One region of the Aurantivibrio infirmus genome, then DNA from elsewhere that is predicted to be linked to it. Evidence: predicted binding sites of a transcription regulator. Region 1 holds the regulator's gene; the other holds the start of a gene.
The links. The regulator sigma-54, encoded in region 1, starts transcription at its own class of promoters, with help from an activator protein. The targets are predictions, from matches to a motif close to TGGCACANNNNTTGCNNT.
Positions count from the first base shown of each region.

Region 2: the regulator sigma-54 is predicted to act here: its motif matches at 2,746-2,763, upstream of ACYUCY_RS10455 (pilin).

Region 1 is NZ_BAAFSK010000007.1:91,987-97,892, reverse strand. Features, by position in the region: gene lptB (LPS export ABC transporter ATP-binding protein) at 1-684, shown strand, start outside; gene ACYUCY_RS15690 (RNA polymerase factor sigma-54) at 1,124-2,641, shown strand; gene hpf (ribosome hibernation-promoting factor, HPF/YfiA family) at 2,791-3,081, shown strand; gene ACYUCY_RS15680 (PTS sugar transporter subunit IIA) at 3,175-3,633, shown strand; gene rapZ (RNase adapter RapZ) at 3,891-4,775, shown strand; gene ACYUCY_RS15670 (HPr family phosphocarrier protein) at 4,844-5,113, shown strand; gene mgtE (magnesium transporter) at 5,206-5,906, shown strand, end outside.
Region 2 is NZ_BAAFSK010000004.1:222,668-228,573, forward strand. Features, by position in the region: gene ACYUCY_RS10445 (retropepsin-like aspartic protease family protein) at 245-769, shown strand; gene nadC (carboxylating nicotinate-nucleotide diphosphorylase) at 904-1,830, shown strand; gene ACYUCY_RS10455 (pilin) at 2,241-2,666, opposite strand; gene pilB (type IV-A pilus assembly ATPase PilB) at 3,035-4,765, shown strand; gene ACYUCY_RS10465 (type II secretion system F family protein) at 4,770-5,906, shown strand, end outside.

The sequences.
Region 1 (5,906 bases):
GGTCGTGAAGTTGTCGTCGACGTTTCGCTCAGCGTAAAAAGTGGCGAAGTGGTCGGCCTGCTGGGCCCGAACGGAGCCGGTAAAACCACCTGCTTTTACATGATAGCTGGGCTTATAAAACCGCTTCGCGGCAAGGTTTTTATCGATGATAAAGATATCACTCAATATGCCATGCATGATCGCGCCAAAGCAGGTATAGGCTATTTACCACAGGAAGCTTCGGTATTTAGAAAACTGAGTGTCGCAAACAATATTCTCGCGGTATTAGAAACACGTAAAGGGTTAAACCGAAAACAAAGAATTCACAAAAAAGATGAGCTGCTAAGAGAATTCAACATCACGCATTTGAAAAGAAATCTTGGCATGGCTCTTTCGGGAGGCGAACGCCGTCGTGTTGAAATCGCTCGAGCCCTCGCTGCTGATCCCGACTTTATTTTGCTTGATGAGCCTTTTGCAGGCGTCGATCCAATTTCAGTTTCCGATATCAAAAATATTATTGCTCACCTCAAGAACCGAGGTATCGGCGTATTGATAACTGATCACAATGTTAGAGAAACCCTTGATATCTGTGAACGCGCTTACATTGTGAGCGAAGGGCAAATAATTGAAGCGGGTAATGCCGAAGCTGTGCTCAATAACAGTACGGTTCAGAAGGTCTACCTGGGCGAAAACTTTCGTTTATAGAGCTTGCGGCCTACTTTTTTAGCTTGAATCAACACAGTTGCTGCTCATACCTTTATAGTTTTTTCTTATTTATCATAGACTTAATACAGCTCAATGCATGTTCAGAGCTGGGCATAAACATTGCTTGTCAAAATTGCCCCTTCCAGGTAGCCTGTCTACACTAAAGATTCAGTGCAAATAACACCGCTTTGTTTGGCTATCTTAATCGAAGGTGAAATATTCCAAGTTTGTCAGGATTTCAAATTGGAATATGTAAGGCCCTCGTCCATTCCTAGCCTCTCAAGCAAAACCCTTAATTAAACTCTTTAGATAACTAAAGTACACGTATCACCCAGAAGTAGAGTTGTTGGATGTCAAACCGAAGAACCAAACCTAGTACATCTCAAGCAAGGAAAGCACGCCTCCACCTGGCAGAATCGAAAAGTCGCCTGCTAATCTTATGAAACAATCGCTGCAACTAAAACTCGGCCATCAGCTCACGATGACCCCCCAACTGCAACAGGCCATTCGGCTGTTACAGTTATCGACTTTAGATCTACAGCAAGAAATTCAAGATGCCCTCGACTCCAATCCAATGCTGGAAATCGAAGAAAATGAGGGTAGCGAGCAAAACGAATCTCGCAACGAAAAAGACCGTAATAATAACGATCAAAATACCACGAATAGCGATGACTTCTCATCGGACAACAATCAACAGCAAGATACTTCGAGTACCGATCTAAACGATGCAAGCTGGGAAGAGAATCTCCCGAATGACTTGCCGGTTGACACCAGTTGGGACGATATTTACCAGCCTTCGAGCTCCACCCCCTCCTCGTCGATGCCGGATAATGATGATTTTGATTTCGACTCTCGCCGTACAGTCACAGAATCGCTTATTGATCACCTCACCTGGCAGCTCAACCTCACTCCCATGTCAGAGCGGGATAATTTTATTGCTCTAGCACTAATCGATGCAATAGAGCCCAGCGGCCTATTATCTACGACCGTTGCCGACATCTATTTGGGGCTACATGACACCCTTGAAGAGCTTGAAGAAGACGAAGTCGTCGCCGTTTTGCACCGCATCCAACAATTTGATCCTCCGGGAGTCGGTGGTCAGAATCTAAGCGAATGCCTCTTAATACAATTAAAACAACTATCACCAGACACAGAACACCTCTCAGCTGCAAAACTGGTGGTACAAGAATACTTAGAATTATTGGGGACTCGTGATTACAAACAGATCATGAGAAAGTCCAAGCTTAAAGAGCATGAACTACGTGATGCAATCCTTCTGATACAAAGTTTAAACCCAAGACCAGGCGACCTAATCAATGCGGGCGAAACTGAATACATTGTGCCCGATGTTTATGTCAGCAAAGAAGATGACCGATGGACAGTACGTCTAAACCCCGAAATTGCACCAAAAATTCGAATCAGTCCGGAATATTCATCGCTTATCAAACGCGCAGACTCCAGTAGTGACAACACCTTTTTACGAGACAACCTGCAAGAAGCACGCTGGTTTTTGAAAAGCCTACAGAGTCGAAACGAAACCTTATTAAAAGTAGCAACCTGTATCGTTGAGAAGCAGCGCGGATTTTTAGATTATGGTGCAGAAGCGATGAAACCCCTGGTACTACACGATGTCGCAGAAACGGTGGGCATGCATGAATCGACGATTTCTCGGGTGACTACGCAAAAGTATATGCATACCCCTCAGGGGATTTTCGAATTAAAATATTTTTTCTCAAGCCATGTGAGCACCGACACAGGCGGTGAATGTTCAAGTACGGCAATCCGCGCTATCATTAAAAAACTGGTTGCGGCGGAGAACCCTAAAAAACCTCTCAGTGACAGCAAAATTGCCGAGCTATTATCTGAACAAGGAATCCAAGTTGCGCGCCGCACCATTGCAAAATACCGTGAATCACTCTCAATCCCCGCATCTAATGAACGAAAAAGGCTTGTCTGATCTTTATCAAAGCAGAATGAAAAATTTTCTGATAGCCTGTGCCAAATGTGTTCTAAAAGCGATCCAAAAAGTGATCAAATTGCCCTTGTTTTTTATCAAAGTATTTTTCAACGGCTGATAGCAGCCTATCATCACCTAGGAGCCACTCTATGCAAATTAACACCAGCGGTCATCACCTAGATCTCACTCCCGCTATAAAGAACTATGTAGACACCAAGTTGCAAAAACTTGAACGACACCACGACCGAATCACCAACGTCAACGTTATCTTGTCCGTTGACAAGCTAGAACAAAAGGCAGAAGCAACCATTCACGCAAGCGGCAAGGAATTTTTTGCTAACGCTAATTCAGAAGACCTTTACGCAGCAATTGATTTGTTATCAGACAAACTGGATCGGCAACTTATTAAACATAAAGAAAAATTAAACAGTCATCGTTAATATTTTTACACTACAATCCCCTGAATCACTAACCACTTTTGAGCGACTTATAGTCGCTCTCAATTTAAATGCCCTACACTTATGCCTGCACCCATGGATATCAAATCTCTTCTTTCGCCGTCACGTACTCTATGTGGCTTATCCGAAGCGAGCAAAAAACGTGTCTTAGAACATGTCGCTAAAGTCATTGCTCAGGATTACCCCGCTCTCAATCCAGATGAACTTTTCCAGCAGTTGATATCAAGAGAGCGCTTAGGTTCAACAGGCATTGGCCAGGGGATCGCTATACCTCATTGCCGTATCTCCAACTGCCCCAACACCATTGCAGCACTAATAAAACTCGACAAACCGGTAGATTTTGGGTCTATTGACGATGCGCCTGTCGATATAGTTTTCGCGCTAGTCGTTCCCGACGAGGCCCACGAACAACACCTCCAAACACTCGCATCTTTGGCTGAAGTTTTTAAAATCAACGAAAATATTGAACACGTACGCAAGGCCAATACCGAACAAGAACTCTATGACACAGCAGTAAGCCTATTCGACAAATAGATAGCGGACTATAAATCAACCAAAGCGCTCAACCACCAAAAGTAAGCCCCCTAAGCAAAAACGAACAAAAAACCCGACTCTACCTTCGGGCTTTATGTTTTTTTCCTGTTACAAGCGACTATACCCACTAATCTCTACACTTCGGATTATTTAACAAGCTATACTTAGGCCAATTTGGGACTCAGCTCGTTTCATCGCTTCTACGTTTCGAACAAACGCCCCAACCACGCAACTCAAATACAGCCGTGAAAAATACAATGAGACTCGTCGTAATAAGTGGCCATTCCGGTTCCGGTAAAAGTACCGCCCTACATGTTCTTGAAGACGCAGGATTTTCTTGTGTCGATAATTTACCCGCTAGTTTATTGCCGCAACTCGTGCAGCACATCGAAACCGTCTCTTCAGCCGCAGGTAAAGAAAAATTTGCCATTAGTATTGACGCCCGAAATACTTGGCAAGACCTAAAAGACTTTCCAGAGATAATCCGCAACGCAAAAATACCGGGGCTAAAGTGCGAAGTTGTTTTTTTAGATGCACGCAATGCGGTTTTGATCCAACGATTCAGCGAGACACGGCGTAAACACCCGCTTAGCGATAGAGCAACAGATTTACAAGACGCCATCGAGATAGAACGTTCTCTGCTCGAACCAATCGCTGACATCGCCGATCTCGTCATTGATACCAGCAATTTAAATCTGCATGAATTGCGGGATTTAGTAAAAATTAGAGTCGCCGGAAAAGAAAGCCAAAGAATGTCGGTTTTATTTGAATCTTTCGGCTTTAAATATGGAGTGCCCGTTGACGCCGAGATGGTTTATGACGTTCGCTGCCTACCCAACCCTTATTGGAAACCACATTTACGCGCATTTAATGGCTTACAGCAGCCAGTGATTGATTTTTTGTCCGCCGAAGACGAAGTCAAAGAAATGTTAGACGATATGACACAGTATTTAACACGTTGGTTACCTCGTTTTGAAGCGAGTAATCGTAGCTATATCACCATTGGCGTTGGCTGCACAGGTGGTCAGCATCGATCAGTATTTTTATGCGATTCTTTGTACAAGCATTTTTCAAATTTGTACGAAAACGTTCAAGTGCGACATCGAGAATTAAAAGTGTCCAATTCTAGAACGAGCAAATAATTGTTCTGCATAAATTTCAAAAAACATTAATAAAGTTCAACTGAAAAGAAACCAACAAAGTTTTCACTATGCTTCAAAAACACCTAACAATCGCCAACAAACTTGGATTGCATGCGCGCGCTGCGGCAAAGCTAGCAAAAACCGCGGCGCGATTTGCTTGTGTGATTCAAGTAAGTAAAGAAAAATCTCAAGTCGATTGCAAAAGTGTGATGTCGCTTATGTTACTCGCTGCAGGAAAAGGAACCGTTTTAGAGTTTTCTTGCGACGGCGAAGATGAAGAGCTCGCTCTCGAAGCAATAGAATCGTTAATTACTAATTTATTTGACGAAGGCGAGTAAAAAAGTATGAAAAAATAACGATTCCTCGAATCAAATTCAACGATACGCTAAACTACGCGAATTATTCTATGGCCGCTCAATAAGTAATTCTTATGTCACAAACCGCCGAACAGCTTCACTCCCAAACCCAAGCACAACTGGGGCATATCCTAGAGGCTCTCGAAAGTGGCACACTCAAACCCATTGGTCGAATGTTAAATAGTTTACGGCCGGTTGAAATAGCTCATTTATTAGAGTCGTCCCCACCTAAATCGCGAATTGTTTTATGGCGACTTGTCGATAATGACTTGGAAGGTGAAGTCCTTCAAGAACTATCAGAAGAAAACCAAATCCATTTTCTAAAAGAAATGGATTCAGAACATGTTGCTCAAGTAACTGAAACTCTCGATGACGATGACGTAACCGACATTCTTCAACAATTACCAGATCAGGTAATTCAGCAAGTCTTAGCGGCGATGAGTGATCAAAACAGGGAGCGGGTCGAATCACTTTTATCTTATGCGGGAGATACGGCGGGCGGCCTAATGAGCACCGACGTTATTACCGTTCGCCCGAACCTCACGCTGGATGTTGTGTTGCGTTATCTACGCCGCCATGACGAACTGCCCGCTTCCACCGATAACATTATCGTCGTTAATCGAAATGATAAATATCGTGGCATTTTACCCATTCGCCGAATTTTAACTGCGGACCCAAACACAACGGTTCGTGAAATTATGCGAACTGATATTGAACCGGTAGCAGCCGACTTACCCGCTTCTGAAGTTGCGCGTTTATTCGAACACCACGATTG
Region 2 (5,906 bases), on a different contig from region 1:
CGACAAGCGCTAATTACCTCAGGAGTTAGCTCTAACATCACTGTTGTGAGCAATTGCATTCAGTATATATGTGGCTTTCAAGACGCTACTGGCAAAATGTCAGAATCGAGAAGCTATTCACAAAAAGGAATAACAAAATTAGTTTTTTATTCACTTTATATTCAAATTTAATTGATCTTTACACTTTCTAATATCAATACTGAGTAACGATAACGATAGCTCACAAAAAGGATGGTTGACTGAAATGACGAATACCCCGCCAGGAAAATCACTCGGACGCGGAATGCTAACGATCGGCTGGATACTAGTCTTAGGAATTTTAGCAATGATATTTGCGCGTTGGGAAAGGCACCAGATCAATCCCAACCAGGAGTTTTTTGCCAATGAGACTGGAGCAGTTCGCGAAATCGTGCTTGAAGCTAATCGCTACCACCATTACCTTGCCTCTGGGACGATTAACGGCAAGCAAGTGACCTTCTTACTTGATACAGGTGCGACTGAAGTTGTCGTACCTAGTGAGCTCGCTGAACAACTCGGCCTTCGGGCAGGACCTCGCGGCTATGCTCAAACAGCTAACGGGACAATCGAAGTAAGAGCAACTGTGATAGACGAACTCGCGATCGGGCCAATTCGCTTTACCGACGTTCGGGCCTCAATAAATCCGGGTATGAGTGGCGATGACGAGGTTTTGTTGGGAATGAGTGCGTTGCGCCAGGTCGAGTTACTGCAAAAAGACAATCAGCTAACTTTGAGACAAAACCTACGTTAACCACCCAAACAAACAAAAATATCAACCCAGACGCAAGAGCCTGCTAGAATCCCTTCCTTTCACAATGCGCAGCGACCCCAGCACGCTTTATTTTAATCTCGAAAAACCCTAGAAACTCGGAATATCATAGAACCATGTCAACACTGCAACCCGGCACTGAATCAATTTCAAAGGAATACCCCTCCAAAGATAGTAGGCTAAAAAAAGATTTTTCCGCCGACATTCCAAACTTAAAGACAGACCGTGTGCGCGTCGTAGCTTTTGCGCTAGAAGAAGATATTGGCGAAGGCGACATCACCGCCCAACTAATACCCAAGGAGCAAAATTCTACTGCGACAATCATTACTCGGGAAGACTGCGTAATCTGTGGTATTGATTGGGTTAACGAAGTATTCAAACAATTGGATGCGGACGTTGAGATTAATTGGAAGGTTGCCGATGGCGATTTCGCTAAAGCAAACTCAGAACTGTGTCAGTTAAAAGGCAACAGTAGAAGCTTATTAACCGGCGAACGAACAGCACTGAATTTTTTGCAACTATTATCCGGCACAGCAACCACGAGCCGCCAATTTTCAGAATCTGTAAAAGGTACAGACGTAAAAATACTCGATACACGAAAAACAATTCCGGGACTGCGAAGCGCACAAAAATACGCAGTGCGGTGCGGCGGCTGCCACAATCACCGTATTGGCTTATACGATGCATTTTTAATTAAAGAAAACCATATTGCCGCATGCGATGGCATTACGAATGCAATTAAAACCGCTAGAACACAAAACCCAGGGAAAACCGTCGAAGTGGAAGTTGAGAATTTGGAAGAATTAATGGAAGCTCTCGCCGCAAAAGCAGATGTCATAATGCTTGATAATTTTTCCGACGAAGAATTACAGAAAAGCTCTTTATTAGAAAAAGGATATTCGAAATTTGAGTCGTCAGGAAATTTACAAATTAAAGAAGTGTCTGACCGACTTTCGGGTATTGCGGATTACGCATCATTTGGCTCGTTAACAAAAAACCTTACTGCAATAGACCTGTCCATGAAGATAAATGTTAAATCCTGAGCAACTCGATAAAACTGAGCGAGACTGCTTACTCCAACATCCAGCCATCATTTTATACAGCAAAAGTTAAAACTAGTAGCGTCCGCCGTTTGAGAAAAACATCAAAAACCCAACGGCGCAAAATTAGCCATAGCGGTTTTCGAAAATCTCAAAAAATATCTAGCTCGGATAGCATTCAATAATGCCAAAGGTTTGTGAATGAAGACATCTCACGGTAGAGAAGATTGTGTTCTAAAAAAGGGGGCACAAGATTTTCCGTTTGGATGAGCCGCGATATAAATACTCCTTTAGACTTGACCAAAACACTATTAGTGAAGTCTTTTTCTGGAATCAAATAGGTTATAGCCTTAGCCACAAAAAAAGCCCCAATGACTCTCGTCAATGGGGCTTTTTTTAAATCAAATACTTCCTTAACAAACATTCGCTCCTACACAGGTGCCCGTTTTAGCCCATGTGACGGCGCCATTAGCGAAGGTCGGAGTCATAATATAAGTCTCACCATTTAACCCTAGCGCACTAACAGCAGTAGCTGTGATAACTCCATTTGTGGTTGTCATAGTAGCAGTGTAAGTGGTCGCAGCTGGCAACGCAGCAATAGACCAACCTGAACCAGTTGCACCGTCAGTACAACCTGTGACTGTGCCTAAATCTTGAGCGCAGATTTCAACAGCGGTTTTAAGACCAGAAGTGCCAATCACAACCTCACTAAACTTCGCTCGCTTAGTATAATCCTGGTAGGCTGGCAGAGCGACTGCAGCCAAAATGCCGATAATTGCTACCACAATCATTAATTCGATCAAGGTAAATCCACTTTGTTTTTTCATAGATGCTTTCATTACAGTTAACTCCAATAGCGTTGTTTAAATTAACACACCAGAGGGTTCGCAATGATTTCCTTCTGGCACTTGTGAGTATTGAGCAACAAGCGGGCCAACTATGGAACACCCCTGAAATACCTTAACTTTTCTAATCTGAGCCTAAATAATCGATTATTCTTCTGACATTTTTTGTCAGAATCTTCCAATTTCAGGGAATTTGCATCAGTAAATAGTATTAGCTTTTCAATTTGACCGTCTATACTATACTTTCACTAACTTCGGCGGTTAAGAATTGACTAAAAACTATAATTTACATAGTGTTAGCGACAAAAGTTAATTCAGGATATAGACCAGTCGAAATTCGGCTTAATATTTAGGCTTAATCAATGAACTCAAACACAGCGGTAATCAGCGGCTTGGCGAGACGCCTCATAAACGATGGCCTAATTGATGAATCGACGGCGCTCGACGTCCTTAAACAATCCGCGCAGAACAAGACGCCTTTTGCCTTGCAGCTTGTCAGCTCCACGGACCTTGACTCAAAAAGCATAGCAACTGCTGCATCCGAAGAATTCGGAACTCCTATTATTGATCTCGATTCATTTAACGTGCTGAGTATTCCCACAGGGATTGTTGACCAGAAGCTAATAAAAAAACATCAAGCCCTACCTTTATTTAAGCGCGGCAATCGCTTGTTTGTAGCCGTTTCAGACCCCACCAACCTCCACGCCCTAGATGAAATTAAATTTAATACGGGCAAAACCACTGAAGCGATTCTAGTTGAAGCTGACAAACTTCAGGCGGCTATTGAAGCGTATTTTAATCGACAAGAAGAATCCATCGGTGACGCACTTGGTGGACTAGACGAAGACTCACTTGATGATTTAGATATTCAGGCCGTGGATGAAGATGGCCCTAGTGATGATGGTGATGGTGCAGAAGTCGATGAGGCACCAATCGTTCGCTTTATTAACAAAGTTCTTTTAGACGCAATTAAAGGTGGCGCATCCGATATTCACTTTGAACCCTATGAAAAGTCATATCGAGTTCGATTTAGAACCGATGGAATATTACAAGAAATGACGCGCCCACCTCAAAATCTAGGAACTCGATTAGCGGCCCGCTTAAAAGTTATGTCTCAGATGGATATTTCAGAACGCAGGCTTCCTCAGGATGGCCGAATCAAGATGAAAATATCCCGAAATCGCGCTATCGATTTTCGTGTTAATACTCTACCAACTTTATTTGGTGAAAAAGTAGTGTTGCGTATTCTCGATCCAAGTTCCGCGAAACTCGGAATTGATGCACTTGGGTATGAAGAAGACCAAAAGAAACTTTTTATGGATGCCCTCCAACAACCTCAAGGAATGATATTAGTAACGGGGCCAACAGGTAGTGGTAAAACCGTTTCTTTATATACTGGCCTAAACATCTTAAATACCAGCGAAAGGAACATCTCCACCGCGGAAGATCCAGTAGAAATAAACCTAGAGGGCATCAACCAGGTACAAATGAACAACAAGGTTGGCCTAACTTTTGCTGAAGCCTTAAGGTCTTTTTTGCGACAGGATCCAGATGTCATCATGGTTGGTGAGATACGCGACCTAGAAACTGCTGAGATTGGTATAAAGGCTGCGCAAACAGGTCACATGGTTCTTTCAACATTACATACTAATAGCGCTCCAGAGACGCTGACACGATTGTTAAATATGGGAGTACCTGCATTCAACGTGGCGACCACAGTGAGCTTGATTATTGCTCAACGATTGGCACGAAGACTGTGTAATAGCTGTAAAAAACCCGCAACAGATATACCGGAAGAAATACTCAAGGAAGAAGGGTTCGATAACATTGGCATTCCCCGGGAAGAAATAGAACTATTTCACCCTGGTGGATGTTCTCAGTGCACAAATGGATATAAAGGCCGAGTGGGCGTGTATGAAGTAGTTCGCATTACGCCCAAGATATCCAGCCTTATAATGGAAGGCGGTACTTCGATTAAAATTGCGGAGTTAGCGAAAGAAGAAGGTTTTAGAAATTTAAGGGTGTCGGCTCTACGAAAAGCGGCGAGCGGCTTAACCAGTCTTGAAGAAGCGAATCGGGTAACAAAGGATTAAGAAAATGGCGACTGCAACTGCGTCCAGCGGAAGTGTTTTTATCTACAAAGGCTTTGATAAGAAAGGCAACAAGATAGAAGGCGAAATAAAAGGTCAAAGCCAAGCATTGGTTAGAGCCCAGCTGATGAAGCAAGGGATTCGTGCCAAAGGTGTGCGCAGAAAACCTAAGCCCCTATTTGGTAGCGGTAAAAAAGCAATCAAACCAATGGATATCGCCATATTCACTAGGCAAATGGCAACCATGATGAAAGCGGGGGTACCGCTTGTTCAGAGTTTCGAAATTGTTGCGGATGGGCTTGATAATCCATCGCTACGCGAACTTATTTTGGAGATTCGAGAAGATGTCGCAGCCGGTGGCGGATTTGCATCCTCTCTAAGAAAGCATCCTAAATATTTTGACGATCTTTTTTGCAACCTCGTTGAGTCGGGAGAACAGTCAGGCGCACTTGAAACGATGCTTGACCGAATTGCGCTCTATAAAGAAAAAACAGAACAAATTAAAGCGAAAATTAAAAAGGCAATGACTTATCCTATCGCTGTTGTAGTCGTTGCATTTGTGGTAACTGCGATCTTGTTGATTAAAGTGGTTCCAATATTTGCAGAGACATTTAGCAGTTTTGGAGCAGACTTACCTGCCTTCACACTGTTTGTTTTAGGTATTTCAGAGTCTGTACAAGCATACTGGGTTTACATACTAATTGGGATCATTGCATCATTTTTTATATTCAAAGAAACCAAACGGCGCTCAAAAGCTTTCGCAACGGCAATAGATCGATATTCATTAAAAATTCCTGTCGTTGGTGAAATTTTATATTTATCCATTATGGCTCGATTTGGTAGAACCTTATCCACTACTTTCGCAGCGGGTGTTCCACTGATTGAGGCCTTAACATCAGTTGCCGGGGCAACGGGCAATATCGTTTATGAAAAAGTTACGCTTAAAGTGAAGGATGAAGTATCAACAGGTATCCAACTTAATCACTCGTTGAGAAGTTCCAACATGTTCCCAGCGCTTCTTGTACAAATGACCGCGATCGGTGAAGAATCTGGTGCTTTAGATGAGATGCTCGATAAAGTCGCCGTTTTCTATGAAGAAGCGGTTGACAACATGGTAGACAATCTCACATCGCTCCTTGAACCG